Gottschalkia purinilytica: one gene and its partner. The main gene of each other region encodes a partner of the protein of the gene in region 2 in a complex. Links are inferred from orthologs where the notes say so. Each region holds a gene or a part of one and is shown on either strand. Other genes may lie near its edges. The genes, in order: secY and secA.

Region 1 (9,024 bases), on a different replicon or contig from region 2:
TTATAACGAAGTTAGTATTAATGGTTCATCGTTAGTAATAGCTATAGTGTGTTCATAATGTGCTGAGTTTTTGTTATCAACCGTTACTACTGTCCAGTTATCACTTAATACATTTACTCTATAAGTTCCTACGTTTACCATAGGTTCTATTGCTAAGACCATACCAGCTTGCAGTCTAGGTCCTTTTCCTGGAGGACCAAAGTTAGGTATTTGAGGTTCCTCATGCATATTTTGACCTATACCATGACCAACAAAATCTTTGACTACAGAAAATCCATTACTTTCTACATATTTTTGTATAGCATGCGATATATCTGTAAGTCTATAGCCTACCTTAGCAAATTTTATTCCTTCATAGAATGACTGTCTAGTGACTTCTATAAGTTTCTTATCTTCATCAGATATTTCACCAACTGGATAAGTTTTAGCTCCATCTCCATAATATCCATCAACTATTGAGCCTATATCTATACTAATAATATCTCCATTTTTTAACTTTTTTAACCCAGGAATTCCATGTACTACTTCTTCATTTACTGATGCACATATACTTCCCGGAAATCCATTATAACCCTTAAAAGCAGGTATAGCACCTTTTTCTTTAATAAACTTCTCTGCAGCTTCATCAAGTTCCTTAGTTGTTATACCAGGCTTGATTATTTCTTTGAGAAAGGCATGGGTTTCAGCTACAACCCTTCCTGCCATTCTCATTTTCTCAATTTCTCGTTGACTCTTTAATATTATCATTACTTATCGCTCCCTAAAGCATTTACTATGTCAGAAAAGACCTTATCAATATCTTGTTTTCCATCAATGTTTACTAACACACCTTTTTTTTCATAGTAATCAATTAGGGGTTTAGTTTGTTCTAAATAAACTTCTATTCTTTTAGTTACTGTTTCTACTGTATCGTCTTCTCTTTGATAAAGCTCACCACCACAAGCATCACATTTTCCTTCAGCTTTCGTAGGATTAAATTTGATATGGTAGGTAGCTCCACATTCTTTACATATTCTTCTTCCTACTGCTCTTTCGATCAGCTCTTCTTTAGTTACATCTATATTTATAACTTTATCTAGACAATATTCTAAGTTTTTAATCTCTATATCTAAAGCATCTGCCTGCGCTACTGTTCTTGGAAATCCATCTAGTAAAAATCCTTCTTTACAATCTTCTTCTACTAGTCTATCTTTCACGATAGCTACCACTAACTCATCAGGAACTAGTAGTCCTTGATCCATATACTCTTTAGCTTTTTTACCTAATTCAGTTCCTTCACTAATGTTCTTTCTGAATATATCCCCTGTTGATATATGTGGTATTCCATATTTTTTAACTATACCTGATGCTTGAGTTCCTTTTCCAGCTCCAGGTGGTCCTAATAAAATAAGTCTCAATTATATCATCTCCTAAGGAGTTAATATTTTACTTTAAGAAACCTTTGTAGTGTCTAGTAAGCATTTGTGATTCTATCTGTTTCATAGTCTCTAATGCAACTCCTACAACGATTAATAATCCTGTACCACCAAAGTGGATTTTTAATCTTACTATCGCTTCTACAATAACTGGAAGTGTAGCTATTATAGCTAATGTTACTGCTCCAGCAAGTGTTATCTTTGATATAACTTTACTTAAATAATCAGATGTTGGCTTTCCTGGTCTTATTCCAGGTATAAATCCACCATACTGTTTCAAGTTATTCGCATATTCAATAGGATTAAATTGAACAGCTGTATAGAAATATGTGAAGAAAATTATCAGAATTACATTTAATATTGAGTATATCCAAATTCCCGCTGTTCCGTTAAGTGTCAAATAATTTTTAACAAACTCAGCAAAATTACCTTTAAAGAACAATGCTATAATTTGCGGGAAATTTAATAATGAAGTTGAAAATATAACTGGAATAACACCAGCCATTAATACTTTTATAGGTATATGTGTACTTTGTCCTCCGTACATTTTTCTACCTACAACTCTTTTAGCATACTGAACAGGAATCTTTCTTTGTCCTTCCTGTATAGCTATAACTGCAACTATTATAATTAAAGCTATTACTAAGAAAGCCAATATAGAAAGTATCTTCGCTTCCCCAGCTTTATAAAGTTGGAATATTTTTATTACTCCACCAGGTGCTCTTGACACGATTCCCACAAATATTAACAACGATATTCCATTTCCTATACCTTTTTCAGTAATCTGTTGTCCTAACCACATTAGGAAAGCAGTACCTGCAGTTAAAGTAATAACTATAACTGCTACTGAAATAAAGCTCTTATCAACTATAGCTTGATTGAAAAATCCTACACTAAGGCCTAACGCCTGAACTATTGCCAATACTATCGTCAAATATTTAGTATACTTGGATATTTTCTTTCTACCTTCGTCTCCCTCTTTAGCTAACGATTCTAAACTCGGTATTGCTATAGTAAGCAATTGCAGTATAATCGAAGCTGTAATATAAGGATATATGTTCAGTGCAAAGATAGTAAAGTCTTTAAAGGCTCCCCCTGCCATCAAGTTAAGAAAATCTAATAGCCCTCCTGATTGCTGATTAAACATTTGAGCTATTACCTCTTTATTTACCCCTGGCACAGGAATGCTAGATCCCAGTCTAAATATAAACAACATGAATAATGTAAATAACATTTTCTTTCTTAGCTCTGGAATCTTCCAAGCATTTTTAAGAGTTGATAGCAATTTAAATCACCTCTACTTTTCCCCCATTTGCCTCTATCTTTTCAGCAGCAGATTTGCTGAATTTATTAGCTTTGACAGTTAATTTTTTATTTAACTCACCGTTTCCTAAAATCTTAACTCCATCTTCTAACTTCTTGATAAGACCTGATTCAATTAGTAGTTCTGGAGTTATTTCTGTATTATCATCGAATCTGTTTAAATCTTCAAGATTTACTATAACATATTTTGTAGCAAATATATTTGTAAATCCTCTTTTAGGTAGTCTTCTATATAAAGGCATTTGCCCTCCTTCGAAGCCAGGTCTTACACCACCACCTGAACGTGACTTTTGACCTTTTTGTCCTCTACCGGCAGTTTTTCCTTGTCCAGTAGCTGTACCTCTACCTAATCTTTTAGTATTTTTGCTTCCTCCACCTACGTTCGGTCTTAATTGATGTAATTTCATGCTTTACACCTCCTCTATTTTAAGATCATATTATTCAGTAACTTCAACCATATGCTTAACTTTTTCTACCATACCTCTGATTTGAGGAGTATCTTCTTTTTCAACTATTTGACCAATTTTTCTTAATCCAAGAGCTTCAATTGTTCTAACTTGCTTTTCTGATCTTCCTATTTTACTTCTTATTAATTTTATTTGTATTTTAGCCAAGGTGCTTCCCCCCTAACCTAGTAACTCTTCTACAGTTTTTCCTCTTAGCTTAGCAACTTCTTCAGCTTTCTTAAGTTGACTTAAAGCTTGCATAGTTGCATTAACCATGTTTCTTGGATTATTGGAGCCTAAAGACTTACCTCTTAAGTCTCTTATACCAGCTAATTCTATAACCGCACGAACTGGACCACCTGCGATAACTCCAGTACCTTCTGCAGCTGGTTTTAATAAAACTTTACCTGCTCCAAATTCTCCTATAGTTTCATGAGGAATTGTTGTTCCAACCATAGGTACTTTTATTATATGTTTTTTAGCATCTTGGATTGCTTTTCTTATAGCTTCAGGAACTTCTAAGGCTTTAGCCATTCCTACGCCAACGTGCCCATTCTCATCACCAACAACTACAAGGGCACTGAATCTAAAGTTTCTACCACCTTTAACAACTTTAGTTACACGATTTATGCTTACTACGCTTTCTTTTAAATCTAATTCGTTAGCATCAATACGTCCACGGCTCATTTTTTTCCCTCCTTCGTCCTAGAATCTTAATCCTGCTTCTCTTGCTCCATCAGCAAGTTCTTTTACTCTTCCATGGTATAAGTATCCGCCTCTATCAAAAACAACTGTTTCAATTCCTTTTTCTAAGGCTTTTTTAGCTACAAGTTTTCCTACTTCTTTAGCTGCTTCCTTATTACCAGTTGATGATACTTTTTCTTTCAGCTCTTTATCTAAAGTTGAAGCTGAAATTAAAGTTTTTCCAGCAACGTCATCAATTATTTGTGCGTATATATGATTAAGACTTCTGTACACATTTAATCTTGGTCTCTCAGGAGTTCCATTTACAGTTTTTCTTACTCTCATATGTCTCTTTTGTCTCTTTTTGTTACTGTTCACTTTTTTAAGCACCTGCTATCACTCCCTTCTTATTCCTACTTACCTGTCTTACCTTCCTTACGTCTTACCACTTCGTTTTCATATCTTATACCTTTACCTTTATATGGCTCAGGTTTTCTTAATTCTCTTATTACTGCAGCATAGTTACCAACTTTTTGCTTATCTATACCTTTTATTATAATTTTATTGTTTGAAGGAACTTCTACTTCTATTCCTTCTGGATCTTCCATTTCTACTGGATGAGAAAATCCTAAGCTTAGCACTAATTTTTTACCTTGTTTTTGTGCACGGTAACCTACACCAACGATGTCTAATGTTTTTACATATCCATCACTAACACCTTCAATCATGTTAGCTATTAAAGTTCTAGTTAAACCATGTAATGATCTATGGTTTTTTCTGTCACTTGGACGAGTTACATTGATTACATTATCTTCTACATTTATACCTAAGTCTTTGCTAACTTGTTGTTCTAACGTTCCTTTTGGTCCTTTTACCACAACATAGTTATTAGCATCAACTTTGAAATCTACTCCACTTGGAATAGTTATTGGCTTTAATCCTATCCTTGACATAGTTGCACCTCCCGTTCATTAGTTTATGTTAATTTATTACCATACGTAGCAGATTACTTCTCCACCTACTGCTTCTTTTCTTGCTACTTTATCAGTAACTATCCCCTTTGATGTTGAAAGAACTGCTATACCAAGTCCGCCTAATACTCTTGGTATCTCATCACTTTTAACATAAACTCTTAATCCTGGCTTTGATATTCTTTTAAGTCCAGTTATTATTTTTTCATTATCTTTTCCGTATTTCAACTGTACTCTTATGATTCCTTGCTTACCATCTTCTATTACATCAAACCCTTTTATGAAACCTTCTTCTAATAAAATATTAGCTAATGATTTTTTCATATTAGAAGCCGGAATATCTACAGTATCATGTTTTGCATTATTGCTATTTCTAATTCTTGTAAGCATATCTGCTATTGGATCTGTCATAACCATTACAGTCTACCTCCTTCCATTTTAAGACTCATTACCAGCTTGCTTTTCTAACCCCAGGAATTTCACCTTTATATGCTAAATCTCTAAAGCAAATACGACAAATTCCAAACTTTCTTAAGTAAGCATGAGGTCTACCGCAAATTTTACATCTATTATACTCTCTTGAGCTATACTTTTGTTTTCTTTTTTGTTTGATTACCATAGCTTTTTTAGCCATTAGTTTCCCCTCCTTCTCTACTTTTTAAAGGGCATTCCCATAAGAGTTAAGAACTCCTTGGCTTCTTCATCTGTTTCAGCTGTAGTCACAACTATAACATCTAATCCTTTTATACTATCAACTTTATCATATTCAATTTCAGGGAAAATTAATTGCTCTTTAATACCTAAAGCGTAGTTTCCTCTTCCGTCGAAAGATGTATTAGATACTCCTCTAAAGTCTCTTACCCTTGGTAGAGCAATATTCATTAATTTATCAAGGAATTCGTACATTTTTTCTCCTCTTAATGTAACCTTAGCCCCTACTGGCATACCTTCACGAAGCTTGAAGTTAGCAATAGATTTTCTTGCTCTAGTTACTACAGGTTTTTGTCCTGTTATAAGCCCTAATTCTTCTGTTGCTGATTCTAGGATTTTTGGGTTTTCTCTAGCTTCCCCAAGACCCATGTTTAAAATTATTTTTTCTAATTTTGGTACTTGCATTATATTTTTATATTGGAATTTTTCCATTAGAGCTGGAACAACTTCCTTACTATATTTTTCTTTTAAACGTGCAGTCATTATCGTGAACCTCCTTTCGGCGTTAATACTTATTAGTCTAGAACTTCACCACATTTTTTACATACTCTTACTTTGTTTCCGTTCTCTATTTTAGCTCCTACTTTAACACCTTTTTTGTCTTTATTACAATATAACATTACATTTGATGCATGAATTGCACCTTCTTGTTCAATTCTTCCACCTTGTTGCATTTGTTGAGTTGGTTTTTTGTGTTTAGTAACTATATTTACACCTTCAACAATAACTCTATTTTTCTTTGGTAAAGATGTTAGCACTTTTCCTACTTTACCTTTATCTTTTCCAGCTATAACAACAACTGTATCACCTTTTTTTACATGCATTATCCTACACCTCCTCTTATAGTACTTCAGGTGCTAATGATATTATTTTCATGAAGTTTCCTTCTCTTAGCTCTCTTGAAACTGGTCCAAAGATACGAGTACCTACTGGTGATCTATCTTCTTTTATAACAACAGCAGCATTTTCATCAAATTTGATGTAGCTTCCGTCTTTTCTTCTTATTCCTTTAGTTGTTCTTACCACAACTGCCTTAACTACGTCACCTTTTTTCACAACACCGCCTGGCGTTGCACTTTTAACTGAAGCAACTACTATGTCACCTATGTTAGCATATCTTCTATTTGATCCACCTAATACTCTGATTACTAATAGTTCTTTAGCTCCAGAGTTATCTCCAACTTTTAAACGTGATTCATTTTGAACCATCTTATATGACCTCCTTTCACAACCGTAAGGATTACTTAGCTTTTTCTATAATTTCAACTAGTCTCCATCTTTTTTCTCTACTTAACGGTCTAGTTTCCATTATTTTTACTGTATCGCCTATTCCACATTCATTATTTTCATCGTGACACTTAAACTTAGTTGTTCTTTTCACTTGTTTCCCATAAAGTGGATGTGACACAAAAGTTTCTACCGCAACAACTGCAGTTTTATCCATTTTGTCACTTACAACACGGCCTGTTCTAACTTTTCTATTTCCTCTTTCCATCTTGGTTAGCCCTCCTTTCGAAACTATTATGCGTTAGCTTCCTGTATTTCTCTTTGTCTTATTACAGTTTTTACACGGGCAATATCTTTTCTAACTGCTTTTATTCTCATAGGGTTATCAAGTTGACCTGTAGCTAATTGAAATCTTAAATTGAATAATTCAGTTTTTAACTCTACTAATTTACTTCCTAACTCTTGACTAGTCAGTTCACGAACTTCATTAGCTTTCATTAGCTTCACCACCCTCTTCATTCGCATCTTGGCGTGTGATAAATTTACATTTTATTGGCAGTTTATGCATAGCTAGTCTCATAGCCTCTCTTGCCACATCTTCTGCTACACCGGACATTTCAAATAATACTCTACCTGGCTTAACTACAGCTACCCAATATTCTGGTGATCCTTTACCAGAACCCATACGAGTTTCAGCAGGTTTTTGAGTTATTGGTTTATCAGGGAATATCTTAATCCAGATTTTACCCCCTCTTTTTACGTATCTTGTCATAGCTCTTCTGGCAGCTTCTATTTGATTAGATGTAATCCAAGCTGGTTCTAAAGCCTGTAATGCATAATCACCGTAAGTTATCTTATTTCCACGAGTAGCTTTACCTGTCATTCTACCTCTGTGTACTCTACGACGCTTTACTCTTTTAGGCATTAACATAACTATTTCCTCCCTTCCTACGCAATTTAGTTATTATTTTTCAGTGCTTTTTTCCTTACTTTCTACTTTTGAAGTAGGAAGAACTTCACCTTTATATAACCAAACTTTTACTCCTATTTTTCCATAAGTTGTATCTGCTTCAGCAAATCCATAATCAATATCTGCTCTTATTGTTTGAAGTGGTATAGTTCCTTCACTATATCCTTCTGTTCTAGCCATATCAGCTCCACCAAGTCTTCCTGATACAGAAGTTTTGATACCTTTAATTCCTGCTCTCATACTTCTTTGTATAGATTGCTTCATAGCTCTTCTGAAAGAAATTCTTCTTTCTAATTGTCCAGCTATATTTTCAGCTACTAATTGAGCATCTAATTCCGGAACTTTTATTTCTTCAACATTAACTGAAACATTTTTCTTAGTTAGCTTTTCTAGTTCTTTTCTAAGTTGCTCTACTCCTTGACCGCCTTTACCTATAACCATTCCTGGTTTAGCAGTATTTATCGTAACTTTAACTCTATTAGCCGCTCTTTCAATTTCAATTCTTGATACACCAGCAATTAATAGTCTTTTTTTAACGTGCTTACGGATTTTATTGTCTTCTACTAAGTATTCTCCAAAATCTTTTTTGTCAGCATACCATTTAGAATCCCAATCCTTTATTACACCAACTCTAAGTCCGTGTGGATTTACTTTTTGACCCATGTACTATCCCTCCTTCTTGTCTTATTCTCTTTCTCCAAGAACTACACCTACGTGGCTTGTTCTTTTTAATATTTGATACGCTCTACCTTGCGATCTAGGTCTCCATCTTTTTAATGTAGGTCCTTGATTTGCGTATGCTTCCGATATATATAAAGTTTCTCTATCCATATCAAAGTTATTTTCTGCATTAGCAACAGCTGATTTTAGAACTTTTTCTAGTATTTTAGCACCTCTTTTAGGTGTAAACTTTAATATAGCAAGTGCCTCATCAACACTTTTACCTCTTATCTCAGCAGCTACTAAGTTCACCTTTCTTGGGGCAATACGCACATATTTGGCGATAGCTCTAGCTTCCACTCGAAGTCCCTCCTTTTTCTTCTATCTTAATGAAGTTGATCTTTCTGTTTGTCCTGCATGTCCTTTGAATGTTCTTGTAGGAGCAAATTCACCTAACTTATGACCAACCATATCTTCAGTTATATAAACTGGCACGTGCTTTCTTCCATCGTGAACAGCTATTGTGTGTCCTATCATTTGTGGAAATATAGTCGAACGACGTGACCATGTTTTGATAACTTTCTTATCATTTTTTTCATTTAACTCTTCTACTTTTT
Region 2 (17,734 bases):
TTTTACCTTTTACATCTATAGTTTCTACATTTTCTTCTACTTTTATATTATTATTGATTTCCTTTATTTTACCTTTATCTATAAGTATACTTCCATTTTCAATAACTTCTCCTGTTCCTTTGTATATTTTAGCATTCTTTATTAGTATCATAAATTTCCTCCTTAGTTTCTCACAATAAGATTATAAGACTTAACTTGATAAAATAAAACAATACAAATATAACTTGTATTGTTTCACTTTATCCTTCAGTCATCTTTTAGGTAGGATGATTGATCAAACTGTCAATTGTAGATGCTATAACTTCTAGGGTACAAGGTTTCTGTAACATTACATCTACGGTCTCTAAATTTTCATTTTTTATATCATCTGGCCAACCTGTCATTAGTATGAACTTAATATCTTTATTATATGATTTAACTATTCTTGAAACTTCTATTCCATTAAGTACAGGCATAGCAAGATCGCAAACTATTATATCATATTCCTTCTCTTTAATTAGACTTTCAACTTTACTGCTATAATTTTCTATATCAGAATTTATTCCTAACACTGTTAAAAGAGAACCTATTGTTTTTCCAACTTCTTTCATATCATCTACAACTAGAGCTTCTATATTTTCAAATTTTGGTAGTTCGTTAGTACACATATGTTATTTTTCATTAATTTCAAGTGTTTTAGGTAAATAAATTTTAAACAAAGTGCCTTCTCCAGGAACACTATGTACCTCAATATATCCGCCATGACTATAAATTATATTTTTAGATATACTAAGACCTAGACCTGTTCCTTTAGCTCCTTTTGTACTAAAGAAAGGTTCAAACAAATTCTCTTTTACTTCTTCAGTCATACCTGATCCAGTATCTTCTATTTCTACAACTATTGTATTCTCATCATCATCATAAGTTCTGATTGTTAAAGTTCCACCCTTTTCCATGGCATCCATAGCATTTAATATTATATTGAGTATTACTTCTTTTATCTCATATTGATTACAATGTATATTACTCGTTGACTCTAACTTTTCTATAACATGAAACTTTATTCCACCAGTTTCATAATAATTTTTCCATTTGGGTTTAGCCATTTCTATAGCACTTCTAGCTATATCATTAATACAATTAACTTCTTTCTTTACATTTGTATTTTTTCTACTAAAAGATTGTATTTTCTCCACTATAGACTTTCCATCTAAACAAGAACTATATATAGTTTGTATATACTGTTTTATTTCACTATCAGATAATTTATTCATGGCTATCTGAGAAAATCCTAATATAGTTGTAAGTATATTATTAAAATCATGTGCTATGCCACCTGCAAGTTCTCCTAGTACTCTAAGCTTTTCAGACATTATTAATTTTCGTTGATTATCATCTACATATTTTTGTCTTTCTAGCAAGCTAGTTATAGTATTTGACACGGCTTCTAAAAATGATACATGATGGTAGAAGTCATAAGCTTGTCTAATAGAAAATAGTCTCATAATACCTATATGCAAACCATTCATGAAAACCAAAGGTATTTCTATAATAGTATTGAGATTATACTTTTTACTTACAAAAGCATACTTACCTTGCATATCAGCCATTCTTATACAAGTACCCTTTTCTAGTATATTCAGAATATCTTCCTCTTCTATTTCTATTTTCTTTACATCTTCTAAGTAATCATTTGGAACGTTGTATTGAGAAATTACATCTATGCTACCTTTATTATTGTTAATTATATATCCAAAATCGGCACCTATAATGTCTGATATTTTCTTTAAAGAAATATTTAGTAACTCATCACTACTAGTCATATATGAAGTTTCTAGTATGAGTTCATTTAATAGCTCTAGTTTCTTATTTTCACTATATAATAGTTTCTTATCAATGAATAAGCTTCTTATGTACTTAAGAAAAATTTCACTCTCTTTATTTCTTATATTATCTAGAGAGTATACATACTCATGTTCGCTTAACATTAACATGCTGTGTATAGGAATTAGCTTATAAAAGTTTTCTTCTGTAAGGTTGTCCATTTCGTAACTTGCAAAAGTCATCATATTTGCATCCTTACAAACCTCTTTAATATCTTTAATAAAGTTATATAACATTCGGCTATTCTCGTCAGTATCTATTTTATCCATATGAACATGAGTTAATATTTTTTTGAATCCTTCTTCCTCACATCTTCTTAATCCGTACTTTATTTCGTTTACTCTTTCTTCTCTAGTTTTAAATGTAGAATCTACGTATAATCTATGTGTCAACTTCCTCGTTTTTACAAGTTCGTGATAATCAAATCCCCATTTCTTTATAGTTTCTTTTTGACTTGTATACACTCTAAGACTATTACATATAAGTATTATACATCCGTCATCATTCATTGTTTCTTTAACTAAGTTAATTAATATTTCTAGTGGGCTGTTTTCCAAACTTGTACTCAATATTCCACATAATGCCCCCGATTCGAATTCTAAAGAACTAACTTTCTTAATCAATTATACTCTCTCCCGTCACACGCTGTTTCCATAAAGCTTTTCATTTATGCTTGAACGAATAATTCTTTATTTGATACAAGTTTTCCTCTTTTTACATAAATATATTAGATAATTCCTACAAACAGCAATGATTTTATTTTAGTTTGGTTTGTAATGTTTTATAAAAATATAATATATTAGTCCCATATATGACTATATGCTACCAAATAAATAAGTATTAATCAAATTGTATAAAATTGTAGTTTTTTTAATAAAATTGAGATATATTGCCAGGAAATCGTTATCACACGCCTAAACTAGTATTTTTAATTCTACTAAAGATATTTTCTATAGGACTTACGTAGTATATATATAAATTATATAAAAAAAGAGGTACTCTTTTCAAGAGACCTCTTTATAAAAATTATTACAAACCTTTCATACTTAATGATATTCTACTTTTATCCTTATCTACTTCTACTATTCTAACATTAACTATATCCCCTACAGATACTACATCCATTGGATTTTTAATATACTTTTCACTTAAGTTTGAAATATGAATAAGCCCATCTTGTTTTACCCCTATATCTACAAAAGCCCCAAAATCTACAACATTTTTGATAGTGCCTGTAACTATCATATCTGTTCTTAAATCTTCAATTTTTAATACGTCTGTTCTAAATATAGGTTTTGGCATTTCATCTCTCGGATCTCTACCTGGCTTTTCAAGTTCTTCTATTATATCTTTTAACGTTGGAAGTCCTATTTTAAGTTCATTTGCTAAATCTGTAAGTTCATCTTCTTGTATTTTAGTACCTATGTTTTTTAGCTTTCCTTCTTTTATATCATTTTCTGTAAGTCCTAGTCTTTTTATAAGTTTAAGTGCTACATCATATGATTCTGGATGGACTGATGTATTATCTAGTGGATTATCTCCATCTTCTATTCTTAAAAAACCAGCACATTGTACAAATGTAGCTTGTCCTAGTCTTTTAACTTTTAAAAGGTCTTTTCTATTATTAAACCTTCCTGTTTCTTCTCTATATTTTACTATATTTTTGGCTACACTTGGAGCTATCCCTGAAATATAGCTTAATAATGAAACTGAAGCAGTATTTAAGTCTACACCTACGCTGTTTACACAGTCTTCTACAACTCCTCTTAGTGTTTCATCAAGCTTACCTTGATTTAAATCATGTTGATATTGACCTACTCCTACGTGTTTTGGATCTATTTTTACAAGCTCCGCTAATGGATCTTGTAATCTTCTACCTATAGATATAGCACCTCTTATAGATACGTTTATATCTGGGTATTCTTCATTTGCAACCTTAGAAGCTGAATATATTGAAGCCCCAGCTTCATTAACTATAGTATAGTAAACCTTCTTGTCTAAATCCTTTAAAATATCAGCAACTATCATTTCAGACTCCCTAGAAGCTGTACCATTTCCTATAGCTATAATATCTACTCCATATTTTTCTATATATTCTATAATAGTTTTTTTAGATTCTTCTACTTTGTTTTGAGGTTCTGTAGGATATATAGTAGTATATTCTAAAAGTTTTCCTGTTTCGTCTACTACAGCTATCTTACAGCCTGTTCTAAATGCAGGATCAAATCCCATTACTACTTTTCCTTTAATAGGAGATTGTAGTAAAAGTGGCTTTAGGTTTTTCCCAAATACTTTTATAGCTTGTTCTTCTGCATTCTCTGTTAAAGTGCTTCTTATTTCTCTTTCTATAGATGGAAATATAAGTCTCTTGTAGCTATCTTCTATACTATCTTCTAGATATTTTGTAGTTATAGCATCTTTATTTGTTATTACTCTTTCTTTTAATATGTGTATTATTTCCTCATCTAAGCTTTCTATCTTAACTCTTATAGCCTTTTCTTTTTCAGCTCTATTTATAGCAAGAACTCTATGGCTTGCTACATTCTTTACTGGCTCTTTAAAATCATGATACATCTCATATACTGAATTATCTTCTTCTTTAGTTGCTGATGTTATAAGTAATCCTTTATTAAATATGATTGTTCTTATTATATCTCTAAACTGAGCATTATCAGATATTACCTCTGCAACTACATCCATCGCACCTTGTATAGCTTTTTCTATTGTATCTACTTCTTTATCTTCATTTAGAAATGATGATGCAATTTCATCAATGTTTCCACTAGTTATATCTTGAGATAATATAATATTTGCTAAAGGTTCTAATCCTTTTTCTTTAGCTATAGTTGCTCTAGTTCTTCTTTTAGGTCTAAAAGGTCTATATAGGTCTTCTACTTTTTGAATAGTATCTACACTTAGTATATTTTCTTTAAGTTCATCTGTAAGTTTACCTTGTTCTTCAATAAGTCTTATAACTTCTTCTTTTCTATTCTCTAGGTTTCTTAGATAAGTAAGTCTTTCATAAAGATCTCTAAGTACTACGTCACTTAATTCTCCAGTTTGTTCTTTTCTATATCTAGCAATGAAAGGAATCGTATTACCTTCATCAATAAGCTTTATAGTATTTTCAACTTGAAATTGTTTTAAATTTAATTCTTTCACTAATTGAGATACGATATCCAATGTCTTCTCTCCCTTTCTTATGTGTTAGTAAGTTACTTTATTAATTATATACATAAAAATGGAATAACACAAGAAAAAGACTAGAAATTTCTTTCTAGCCTTATTTTTGTCAATTTTTCGTTATTTTTCATTATTTTTCATCATTTTTCATTGACTTATATTTCAAGTATTCATTTATGAAGATATCTATACTTCCATCCATTACATTGTCGATATTTCCTGTTTCTGCATTTGTTCTGTGATCTTTAACTAGACTATAAGGGTGAAATACATATGATCTTATTTGAGATCCCCAACCTATCTGATTGTATTGTCCTTGTAAATCATCTATTTTTTCTTTCTTTTCAAGTTGTTTAAGCTCTATAAGCTTTGCCATAAGCATTCTCATAGCTGTAGCCTTATTACTATGCTGAGATCTCTCATTTTGACATTGTACAACAATTCCTGTAGGTATATGTGTTATCCTAATTGCAGAATCTGTCGTATTTACATGTTGTCCTCCAGCTCCCCCTGATCTATATGTGTCTATTTTAAGATCACTTGGATTTATATCTATTTCTGCATCTTCATCTAATTCAGGAAATACATCTACTGAAGCAAAAGATGTATGTCTTCTTCCAGATGAATCAAAAGGTGATATTCTTACAAGTCTATGAACTCCCTTTTCTGCCTTTAAGTATCCGTAGGCATTTATCCCTTTTATAAGAAGTGTTACACTTTTTATTCCACCTTCAGTGTCAGATAAAATATCCAGTATCTGTACTGAATATTTCTTAGTCTCACTCCATCTTTTATACATTCTAAGAAGCATTTCTGCCCAATCCTGAGCTTCTAGTCCTCCTGTTCCGGCATGTATCGACAATATGGCATTATTTTTATCATATTCTCCACTTAAAAGTATTTTTATCTTAAAGTTATTTAGTTTATTTTCTGTACTATTCGTAGTCAATTTTAAATCTTCATAAATTGATTCCTCTTCACATTCACTAGCTAACTCTATCATAACTTCTAAGTCTTCAATATTATCTGATATATCTTCATACTCTATTAACTTATCTTTTAAGATATTAGTCTCTTGAACTATTTTTTGAGCTTTTTCAGTATCATTCCAAAAATCTGGTTCAAAAGTTTTAGCCTCAAGTTCTTCTACTTTTTTTCTTAGGCTATCTGTGTCAAAGAGAAACACCTATTTCTCTTATTTCCTCCTTAAAAGTCGCTAGCTTATCTTTATAACTTTCTAGCTCAAAAATCAAACATACCACTCCTTTTAAATCTAGGATCGATTAATTATTAGCTCCACAACATTTTTTATATTTCTTTCCACTACCACATGGACAAGGATCATTTCTTCCTACTTTATCCTTTACCACTACAGTTTTTGGCTTTGAAGGTTCAGCACCATGATTTGCTGATACAGGTTCTGCTACTCTTTCTCTTTCTATGTTTTCAGCTTGTTGAAGGTGATATAAGCTTCTAATTGTTTCTTGTTGAATACTATCTATCATAGTCTCAAACATATCAAAACCTTCTGTTTGGTACGCTCTTACAGGGTCTTCTTGTCCTAATGCTCTAAGACCTATACCTTGTTTTAATTGATCCATAGCATCTATATGATCCATCCATTTAGTATCAACAACTCTTAAAAGTATTACTCTTTCTAGCTCTCTTAAAACATCATCGCCTATTTCTTCTTCCTTTTCATCATATAGTTTAAAAGCTATTTCTTTAATTATGTCTTTTAAGCTCTCTTTAGTTAAACTTTCTACATCTTTTATATCTATTTTACCTTCTATAGGCATTAAATTTGATAAATAGTTTTCTAATCCAACAATATCCCATTCTTCAGGATATTTACCATCAGCAGTATATATTTCTATAGCACCTGCTATAGTATTTTCAATCATAGAAAGAATGTGGTCCTTTAAGTTTTCTCCCTCTAATACTTTCCTTCTCTCTGCATATATTACTTCTCTTTGCTTATTCATTACATCATCATATTGTAGTACATGCTTTCTTATACTGAAGTTATTTCCTTCTATTTTCTTTTGAGCATTTTCTATAGATTTTGAAAGAAGCCTATGTTCTAGTGGCTCATCATCTGGCATTCCTAATGTTTCTATCATTCCCTTTATCTTGTCACTTCCAAATAGTCTCATTAAATCATCTTCTAAAGATACAAAAAATCTTGAAGAACCAGGGTCTCCTTGACGACCAGAACGACCTCTTAACTGATTATCTATACGTCTTGATTCATGTCTCTCTGTACCTATAATATGAAGCCCACCAGCTTCTTTAACTTTCTCATTTTCTGTATCTGTTTGTTCTTTAGCTTTATCTAGAATATCCCTATATACTTTTCTAGCTGATAAGATTTCTTCATCATCTGTATCTGCAAAACTATCTACTTGTGAGATAATTTCTTCACTAAAGCCTTTTTTCTTCATTTCATTCTTAGCTATAAACTCTGGATTACCTCCAAGAACTATATCCGTACCACGACCAGCCATATTTGTAGCTATAGTTACAGATCCATATCTACCTGCTTGTGCAACTATTTCAGCCTCTCTCTCATGTTGCTTAGCATTTAAGACTTCATGCTTAACACCCAACTTTTTAAGCATTTTACTAAGAACTTCTGACAGTTCAATAGAAATAGTACCTACAAGTACAGGTTGACCTTTTTCATGCTTTTCTTTTATTTCATTTACTACAGCATTAAGTTTCCCTTCAACGTTCTTATATACAACATCAGCATGATCTTTTCTTACTAATAATCTGTTAGTAGGTATCTCTATAACGTCAACGTTATATATTTCCCTAAACTCAGATTCTTCAGTTTTTGCAGTACCAGTCATACCTGATAGTTTATTATACATTCTAAAGTAGTTTTGGAAAGTTATTGTAGCAAGTGTCTTAGATTCTCTTCTTACATCTAGTCCTTCTTTTGCTTCTATAGCTTGATGTAATCCCTCACTATATCTTCTACCGAACATAAGTCTACCTGTAAATTCATCAACAATTACAACTTCTCCATCTTTAACTACATAGTCAATGTCTTTTTTCATTATATTTTGAGCTTTTAATGCCTGGTTTATATGATGATATATTTCAGCATTTGAAGGATCTGCAAGGTTTTCTACACTAAAGTATTTTTCCGCTTTTGCTACACCCTTCTCACTTAAAGTTACATTCTTAGCTTTCTCATCAATTGTAAAGTCTACTTTTTCTTCAACATATTCACGATCTAGTAATGGATTTTTCTTTTCATTAGGATCTATTACTCTACCAGTTAATGTTTTTACAAAGTTATCTGCAAGTAAATATAACTTTGTAGATTTATCTCCCATACCTGAGATAATAAGTGGTGTTCTAGCCTCATCTATTAGGATACTGTCAACCTCATCCACTATAGCAAAGTTAAGGCCTCTTTGAACCATTTCATTTTTATATATAACCATGTTATCTCTTAGATAATCAAACCCAAATTCGTTATTTGTACCATAAGTTATATCAGCAGCATAAGCTTCTCTTCTTTCGTCATTCTCCATGTCATGTAGTATACATCCTACACTTAAGCCTAGGAATTCATATACCTTACCCATCCATTCTTTATCCCTTTGTGCAAGGTAATCATTTACAGTAACAACATGTACGCCTTTTCCTGAAAGAGCATTAAGATATACCGGTAAAGTTGCCATAAGAGTTTTACCTTCACCAGTTTTCATTTCGGCAATTGTTCCCTCGTGTAAAACTATACCTGCTATTAATTGTACTCTATAATGCTTCATACCAAGAACTCTATATGCAGCCTCTCTAGCTACGGCAAAAGCTTCCGGTAATATATCGTCTAGTGTTTCACCCTTTGCTAGTCTATCTTTAAATTCAGGAGTCTTAGCTTTTAGCTCATCATCAGAAAGTTTTTGTATATCCTTTTCTAAGTCCTCTATCTTATTTACTATTGGTTCAATTCTTTTTAGTTCCCTTTCACTATGTGTTCCAAACACTTTTTCAAAGAGTCTTTTCAATTTAACTCACCTCAAGTTATATTATTATATTATTTAAATCTTATCCGTTGCAAGATTTATTGATAAAATATAGATATCAAAATAGATTAAACCTAATTATAAAATCTAATTAAGATTATATCAAATATTGAATAACTATTTACTTAACTTATTTAATAAAGTAAAATTGTAAACAATAGAAAAATTTCTTGTAATTATTTAAAAATATTCTAAAATTAATTTTACATAATTTTCTTGGCGATTATTTTACAATTATTATTATATTTTATCATTAATGATAATTCCTTACAACCCTACGAAAATCCTTCAAAAAACAGTAAAAAAGCAGAGACTTCTCTGCCTTTTTATTATTATAAACAATTATAGATTCATTTTAGTATTCTGGTTCTATGAGACCATAGTCCCCATTTTTTCTTTTATAGATTACGTTAACATCACCTGTCTCTGCATTTCTAAATACAAAGAAACTATGTCTGAGTAACTCCATTTGAAGAATAGCTTCTTCTTCATCCATTGGTTTTATAGCAAATTTCTTAGTTCTAACAATCTTAGGGTCTTCATTCTTTTCATCAGGAAGAGATACAATATTTTCAAATCTAATAGTATCAATACCTTGACTCTTTTGAAGTTTAGTCTTATGTTTTCTTATTTGTCTTTCAAGTATATCTACAACATTGTCTATAGATGTATACATATCACTAGTTGTTTCTTCTGCCCTAAGTATAGCACCTGAAAAAGGAATTGTTACTTCTATTATTTGTCTATGCTTTTCAACACTTAATGTAGCATTTGCTGACACATCTTCGTGGAAGTATTTGTCAAGTCTACTCAATTTCTTTGTTGTCATATCCTTTAAAGCATTTGTAACTTCCATATTCTTTCCACTAACATTAATTTTCATAATATACAACTCCCTTCAGTTGTTTTAAGTAAGTATAAATATTTTGTTAAATTAATTATATTCTATATAATTTTAAAATTTCCTTTATTGTAAAATAAGAAAGTTTTATTATTGTATTATATAATGATACCCACTTAAAAAAGTTATCAACAAAAAAACGAAAGATTTTTTAAAATTAAACATTTGTTCATAATTATATATTTTTAATATTAATTTTCAGCAAATATAAATTAAATTGAAGTATTACAATTTTATAATTATTCTAATAATACATCAGTATATTACAAGTTTTTATCAATATATACCTATTAATCCATAGTTTATGACACTATGTTACACCATTAGCCTTATATGTTTTTATTAATATACAACCATGTGTATAAATATCATATTATTTTTTTATAACCTTATACATATTGACATGTGGAAAACATATACACCATTCTGTGGATAATGTTAATAGTTCTGTGGAAAACTGTTAATTAGTACAAGCTATTGTGTGGAAATTGTTGTGTATATGTAGTGGAAAAATATATTTTATATGTGGATTTCACTTTTTTTTATTAATGTCATATTCTTGATAATTATACTTATTCTTTTTATAGTATATAGAATATGAAGACACACAATATATAGATTATAAAATACAACTACTTTTCCACAGGAAATAATGATACATGATAGTAGCCTATCTTTAATATAAAATAAATAAAGTAAAATCCATAAACCCTCTAGTAAAAACTACTATAAGGTTTAGAATTTTACTTTATTATTTTTATTCCATAAGTTTTAAAGCAGATATATCTTTTATTAAAATTTTCTTGTTTCCTATTAACTCTATTAGTTCCATTTCCTCAAACATCTTAAGTTTTCTAATTATAGTTTCCCTAGCTATGCCAGCATAACTTCCCATTTCTTCTCTATTAATTGAAAGATTCAGAAGAATACCATCTTTTGTTTTTTCTCCAAAGTCCTTAACTAAATTAACTAATAAAGCAGCTACCTTAGCATCAGAATTATTGGTACTTAGACGCTCTACCAATCTCTCTACCCTAATAATTCTTTCATAAGCTTTTTCAAAAACTTTTAATGTTATATGAGGATTTTTCAAAATAATCTTATCAAATTCTTTTTTTTCTAAAGTACATATCTGAGTATTTTCAAGGGCCTGAGCAGAGAATTCAAACTTATCTTCTTTTAATAAATGGAATGCTCCTATAAAGTCTCCTTTTGATAAGATATACATTATTTGTTCTTTTCCATCAGCAGTATACTTATATATCTTAATTTTCCCTGAGCAGATAATAAAAAGCTTATTTCCTGTGTCTCCTTGATTGAAAATTTGTTCACCTTTTTTAAATTTTGTAGTAACTACACCCTTTGAAATTTCTGCTAACTCTTCTTTATTTAAACTAGAAAGTAATGGAATTTGACTTATACACAAATCATTTTCACAATTATCACATGAAATCCCAATATCACTATTACACCTAACTATAATTATCACCTACTTTTACTCTCTTCTACCTTTTAACTTCTCTTGATACATATTTATATAACTTATTACCCTGTGAATAGTATAACGCTATCATGAAGTGGATTAGTCTAACTTACAGCTTTAGCAATCTTAATATATTTAATACGTTATTCTAGCAAAAATATTTAAATATGCAAGTTAATCTATATATTTGCTTGTATATATTTTAATATTATATCATATAAGAGTATCTACAATGTATTATAGACTAAGTCAAAATATCTATATTATTTATATAACTTATAAAAACATTTTATAAAATAATATTTAATATTAATTAAAATTTAAGCTTATGATATTTCACAAGTGAAACTATAAAATAATCTTGTAAATAAGTATAACAGTTATGCAAAATACATAACTGTTATATAACAAGTGATACTTTCTTCGTTTTCTGTTTATCTATTATAGAAATAAGATATTTTTCAAGGGCTTTTGCGTGATTTTTATCCATTTCTGGTATGTCTTTAAGCTTGTACTCTATTCCCAATTTTTCGTATTTTTCTATCCCTAGTTTATGATAAGGTATTATTTCTACTTTAGCTACATTAGCTGGAATGCTTAGTATGAAGTTTGCTAATTTCTCCATAGATTCTCTTGTATCTGTAAAACCTGGAACTACAACGTGTCTAATCCACAAATTACCCTTATAATCTTTTAAGTGATCTATAAACTTCATATAATGATTCATATCTCTACCAGTTACAATTTGAAACATATCTTTATCAAAATGTTTTACATCTAATAATATATTATCTGTAACTTCAAATATTTCTTTTAAATTTTTTAAATTTCCATACCCACAAGTATCAATAGCAGTATTAATTCCTTGCTTTTTAAGCTCTCTTAATACTTCTAATAAGAAATCTGATTGTATTAATGGTTCCCCTCCAGAGAAGGTCACACCTCCTCCAGATTTCTTATAATATATTTCATATCTCTTAGCCATTTTTACTATTTCTTCACTTGTATAAAGCTTACTCTTATTATTTTTCATACATTGTGTGTCAGGATTATGGCAATAAAGACATTTCAAAGAGCAACCTTGCATAAACACAACGGTTCTTATTCCAGGTCCATCAACTAGACCCATTGTTTCTATAGAGTGAACTCTACCTTTTATCATAGTTATCACATCCTAAGCACTTCTATGGAACGTTCTATTAATTACCTCTATTTGTTGTTCCTTTGTTAATCTGTTAAAGTGAACAGCATATCCTGATACTCTTATTGTAAGTGTCGGATATTTTTCAGGGTTGCTCATTGCATCTTCAAGTATTGTACGGCTTAATACATTTACGTTAAGATGAAATGCCCCTTTTCCAAAATATCCATCCATTATAGCTACTAAGTTATTTATCTGTGTATCATATTCTTTTCCTAATGCTTCTGGAATAATAGAGAATGTATTAGATATCCCGTCTTGACATACTCCTCTATATGGTATTTTTGCCACAGAGTTAAGTGAAGCTAATGCACCGTTTTCGTCTCTTCCATGCATAGGGTTTGCCCCTGGTGCAAAAGGTTCTCCTTTCTTTCTTCCATCTGGAGTAGATCCTGTTTTCTTACCATATACCACATTTGAAGTTATTGTTAACACCGATAGAGTATGTTGAGAGTTTCTATAAGTTTTGTGTTTTTTAAGTTCAGTCATGAATCTCTCTACTAATTCTACAGCCATATCGTCTACTCTATCATCATCATTACCATATTTAGGGAAGTCTCCCTCTATTTCAAAATCAATAGCTATTCCATGTTCATTTCTAATTGGTTTTACTTTTGCATATTTTATAGCACTTAATGAGTCAGCTACTAAAGAAAGTCCAGCTATACCAAATGCCATAAATCTGTGAACATTTGTATCATGCAATGCCATTTCTCCAGCTTCATATGCATATTTATCATGCATATAGTGAATAGTATTCATCGTATTTACATAAAGCTCTGCTAAACGTTCAAGTACCTTATTGTAATTTTTCATTACTTTATCGTATTCAAGATATTCATCACTAATTTTATCTATTCCATTCATAACTAAGAACGGATTTCCTTGTTTATCAGCTTTTAATTCATCTACCCCACCATTTATAGCATATAATAATGCTTTAGCAAGATTTGCTCTTGCTCCAAAGAACTGCATTTGTTTACCTATCTGCATTGCAGATACGCAACAAGCTATACCGTAGTCATCTCCATATTCCGGTCTCATTAAATCATCATTCTCATATTGTATTGCACCAGTTTCACCAGACATTTTTGCACAATATTTTTTAAAGCTTTCTGGTAAATTCTCTGACCATAGAACTGTCATATTTGGTTCTGGTGCAGGACTTAAATTAGTAAGTGTATGAAGAAATCTAAAAGCGGTTTTAGTAACTAGTGTTCTTCCGTCTTCTCCCATTCCTCCAATAGCTTCAGTTACCCAGTTAGGATCTCCTGCAAATAAGTCATTATACTCTGGAGTTCTTAAATGTCTTACTAATCTTAATTTTATAACTAATTGATCTATAAGCTCTTGAGCTTGTTCTTCTGTTAGTACTCCTCTTGCAATATCTCTTTCAATATATATATCTAAGAATGTAGTATTTCTTCCTAGTGACATTGCTGCTCCATTACTTTCTTTTACAGCAGATAGATATCCAAAATAGAAGTATTGTACTGCTTCTTTAGCATTTGATGCTGGTTTTGAAATATCAAATCCATAAGATGCTACCATTTCTTTTATAGAGATTAAACCTCTTATTTGTTCTGAAACTTCTTCTCTACTTCTTAATAATTCATCATTTGCTTCTCCAACTAATTGATCTAAGTCTTTTATCTTTTCTTCTATTAGCTTATCAATTCCGTATAGTGCTATTCTTCTATAGTCTCCAATTATCCTACCCCTACCATAAGCATCTGGAAGACCAGTTAGAAGTCCTGCACTTCTTGCTGCTCTCATATCTTTTGTATAAGCATCAAATACCCCATCGTTATGTGTTTTTCTAAATTTCTTAAAATATTTTTCTACTTCCTTGTTCATTTCGTATCCGTATGCCTTTAATGAAGCATCTACCATTCTATATCCGCCAAATGGATTAACTATTCTTTTTAATGGTGCATCTGTTTGAAGCCCAACTATAACTTCATTTGCTTTATCGATATATCCAGGTGCAAAGTTATTTATACCTGATACTTCATTTACTTCTACATCTATTATTCCTTCTTTTATTTCCTTCTTTATTAATGCTTCAGATTTTTCCCATACAATAGATGTCTTGTCACTTGCTTCTGCTAAAAAGCTCTCATTTCCTGAATAAGGCTCATAGTTAGCTTGTATAAAATCTCTTACATTTATTTCTTCTTGCCATTTTCCAGGTTTAAATCCTTCCCAGTGTTTCATGATTACCATCTCCTTTTTTAGGATTTCTAACCCAAAGTTCTACCCCATCTATAATTAAATTTCAATTTAACTTAATGCTTACTACTCATAATTTTTTGGTTTTTGATTAGAAGTGTTATATTTTTTGGTTGCTGTATACATTATACTGTATCTACTTTTTAAAAGATGTGATTAGCGACACTATTTAAAAAGTATTTTCAAAAAATAAAAAAACCCTATTTTTAAAGCATAGGGTTTATAGGAAAAATTCTAATATCCTGGCACATCATTCTGATCTATAAGTTCAAATTCTTCCTTTGAAGCATAACATATTGGACAAACCATTGGTGGTTCCTTCTCATCAGGGTTAGTAGTATATCCACAAACTTTACATATCCAAACTTTCATTTTAATGTCCTCCTAGTTAGTTGTCTTATATTATATTTATACCCGCATTAACTATAGTTGAAACTGAACTAATAAATAAAAGTTATAGGATAGTGTAATCAAAACTGATTAATTATAAATCTATATAAACTGCATAGGAGTCAACAATGTGATTGAAAACTATACGACATAATAATAGTATATATTAGATATTTCAATATGAAGAAACATAATATTAATAAAGCTAAAAAATAAAAAATAATTGATAAAGTATACCGAATTAACTTTATGACATCTATTCATTATTTTTATTATATTCTAATTAGCAGACTTTAGTTTTGCTATATCATTCACATTCTCAACTGTTGCGATTTTAACTAATTTTAAGTCAACTTTAATTTCTGATACATCTTCTCTTAGAATTGCCACTTCTTCTGTTACCGCATCTAGCTTTTTATCTATTCTTTGAACATCTTCCTTTACATCTTGAACTTCACTTTTTAAAACTTGAACATCTCTTTTTACTCCTTGAACTTCATCATTCAAAACTTGAACATCTTTTTTTACGTCTTGAATATCTTTCTTTACGTTTTGAATATCTTCTTTCATGTCCAAAATTTCTTCCTTAATAGGATCTAACTTTTCATCTAAAAGATTTCCTATTGCTTTTAGTATTTCTGTATCCATGCAAGCACCTCCCACCTAACATAATTTAATTTTGCTATGTTCACTCAATTACTGCCTGTCGTTTCTATTACCGTACGTGAATTCTATATATTTATATTATAGCACTATTTTTTGAAAAATTACCCTTTTATTTAGATATATTAGCTTAAGTTAAAACTAACTGATTATAGAATGGCAAATAGATATTGAGTAAAAAAGTAAAAAAACCGTTATGAAGTTTTATCCAAAACGGTTTTTTATAAATAAAATTCTACTCTTTAGATTTTAATATAATTATGTCATTCTAATTTTTTAAAGTAATTCTTTTACTATGTTTTTCATAATTATCTTCAATCATCTTCTAGAGATATTCCCTTAATAATATAATTATTTTAACTCGACCATATCAATTTTTTTGATCTATAAAAAATGATCCCATGTTATTATAAAAGTCCATTCCATATCCCTTGGCCATTTTCTGACCTTGCTTAACCTCTTGTATCTTTGATTTTATATCATTCATTTTTTCTTCTAAAAGTTTTTTATTTTCATTATCCATATTCTTTAAAGTTGTAAGAGACAAACTAAGTTCCCTTAACTTATTTCCTAATAAATCATTATTATCTTGTTCCCTTGTTTCCTCTTTAAGAATAGCGTCTAACTTATCTACTTCATTAATTATATCTTGCCTTTGATTTGTATACACTTCTAATAATTCTATGTCCTCTTTTTTTATAGCTTTTTTTTGTTTATTAGTAATATCTATAATTTTATCTATATATTCTATTTTTTTGTCTAATAACTGTGCAGCTTCTTTTAATTCGTATTCATTCATTATATTCTCACCTGACTATTTTCTTGTACACTTTCTATTCTGTTTTTTTGCATGGCTTCTTTCCAGGTATCTCTTAAATCCTCAACTAAAGATATTACTTCATCTAGTATACTATAGTCTTTTTTCAAGTTGGCATCTATAAGTTTTTCTAATATATAAGTATATAAGCTTCTTAAGTTCTTTGATATTCCGTAATTCATATTTAGAGTTATATTAAGTTCGTTTATTATGTCTTGAGCTCTCATTATAGAGTTATGAGTTTCTTGTATGTTTTTTTCTTCCATATATAATTTAGCCATATTCATAAACTTTATGGCCCCATCATAAAGCATAAGCGTAAGTTGTTCTGGTGAAGCTGTTACTATTGAGTTTTGTTGATACTTTTGATATGGATTGCTAATAGCCATAAATCTCCATCCTTTCTGTTACGTCAAACTACATTTTTCCACCCATCTGTTGAGTAATCCATCCGGTTTGAGAACTCATTTTTTGCATAGCTTTCTCCATAGCCGTAAATTTAGCATAATATGAGTTTTCTTTTCTAAATAAAAGTACCTCTAAGTCTTCTATCTTTTTATTAAGTTTATTTACTTCATAGTCTAAAAAACTTACACTACCTTGTTTAGATAAGTTTTTTTCTCCAATAACAAAGTCTATAAGTATGTTAGACTTTACTTTTCTGAAAAGATCATCATTGCTTCCAGTTCCAGATCTATCAATTATGTCTTTCATTCCAAGTATTAGATTATCAAATATTCTAGTAACTATACCACTATTTGCCCTCTTTTTTGCTAAATCATCTTTAGATAAATCATCATCGTCTTTATTATATAAATCACTTTCTTTAAACAATACTTCTATAACAGCATCAGCATCTCTATCTATTGCTTTTCTTAATTTATCTTCATCAACTTTTAATTGTCCGCCTATTGATCCTGTAGAGTATTTATCTGTAGATATACCTATCTCAGTTAAT

Evidence for each region.
Region 1: the proteins of secA (region 2) and secY are in contact, whole or in part, in a crystal structure (PDB 3DIN), measured with the Thermotoga maritima proteins. The link is inferred for Gottschalkia purinilytica from one-to-one orthologs. Residues at the interface, in WP_004082002.1 of Thermotoga maritima: Glu261, Ala262, Arg263, Lys300, Ala301, Arg302, Thr303, Ile304, Ile305, Leu323, Tyr324, Asp325, Pro326, Val329, Ser330, Tyr333, Ile336, Lys340, Phe345, Val349, Glu363, Phe364, Tyr374, Ser375, Gly376, Gly377, Glu393, Ile395, Thr482, Ser483; in WP_004081795.1 of Thermotoga maritima: Glu108, Gly109, Glu110, Glu111, Ala236, Glu237, Arg238, Arg239, Ile240, Thr241, Ile242, Gln243, Tyr244, Ala245, Arg246, Arg247, Val248, Thr249, Gly250, Arg251, Arg252, Val253, Tyr254, Gly256, Ala257, Ser258, Thr259, Tyr260, Leu261, Pro262.

Annotation. Positions count from the first base shown.
Region 1 is NZ_LGSS01000010.1:90,055-99,078, reverse strand. What follows is about bases 564-3,359. They hold secY (preprotein translocase subunit SecY), read right to left. Parts: upstream 2,701-3,359; coding sequence 1,426-2,700; downstream 564-1,425. Other genes in these bases: rpmD (50S ribosomal protein L30), read right to left, coding at 3,176-3,352; rplO (50S ribosomal protein L15), read right to left, coding at 2,702-3,145; CLPU_RS10860 (adenylate kinase), read right to left, coding at 747-1,397; map (type I methionyl aminopeptidase), read right to left, coding at 564-747. In the rest of the region: more of map, read right to left, coding at 1-563; rpsE (30S ribosomal protein S5), read right to left, coding at 3,365-3,871; rplR (50S ribosomal protein L18), read right to left, coding at 3,890-4,258; rplF (50S ribosomal protein L6), read right to left, coding at 4,282-4,821; rpsH (30S ribosomal protein S8), read right to left, coding at 4,858-5,256; CLPU_RS10820 (type Z 30S ribosomal protein S14), read right to left, coding at 5,288-5,473; rplE (50S ribosomal protein L5), read right to left, coding at 5,491-6,033; rplX (50S ribosomal protein L24), read right to left, coding at 6,066-6,374; rplN (50S ribosomal protein L14), read right to left, coding at 6,391-6,759; rpsQ (30S ribosomal protein S17), read right to left, coding at 6,791-7,045; rpmC (50S ribosomal protein L29), read right to left, coding at 7,072-7,275; rplP (50S ribosomal protein L16), read right to left, coding at 7,265-7,708; rpsC (30S ribosomal protein S3), read right to left, coding at 7,742-8,410; rplV (50S ribosomal protein L22), read right to left, coding at 8,432-8,767; rpsS (30S ribosomal protein S19), read right to left, coding at 8,789-9,024. UniProt on the Escherichia coli protein: The central subunit of the protein translocation channel SecYEG. Consists of two halves formed by TMs 1-5 and 6-10.
Region 2 is NZ_LGSS01000002.1:96,470-114,203, forward strand. The notes cover bases 6,130-9,431. They hold secA (preprotein translocase subunit SecA), read right to left. Parts: upstream 9,072-9,431; coding sequence 6,330-9,071; downstream 6,130-6,329. Outside these bases: CLPU_RS02245 (amidohydrolase), read right to left, coding at 1-151; CLPU_RS02250 (response regulator), read right to left, coding at 258-647; CLPU_RS02255 (GAF domain-containing sensor histidine kinase), read right to left, coding at 651-2,486; CLPU_RS02260 (Tex family protein), read right to left, coding at 2,893-5,046; hpf (ribosome hibernation-promoting factor, HPF/YfiA family), read right to left, coding at 9,445-9,972; CLPU_RS02280 (Crp/Fnr family transcriptional regulator), read right to left, coding at 10,748-11,479; pflA (pyruvate formate-lyase-activating protein), read right to left, coding at 11,874-12,635; pflB (formate C-acetyltransferase), read right to left, coding at 12,648-14,891; CLPU_RS16975 (rubredoxin-like domain-containing protein), read right to left, coding at 15,141-15,278; CLPU_RS02295 (coiled-coil domain-containing protein), read right to left, coding at 15,576-15,944; CLPU_RS02300 (flagellar protein FlgN), read right to left, coding at 16,330-16,758; flagellar export chaperone FliS, read right to left, coding at 16,758-17,165; flagellar filament capping protein FliD, read right to left, coding at 17,194-17,734. UniProt on the Escherichia coli protein: Required for protein export, interacts with the SecYEG preprotein conducting channel.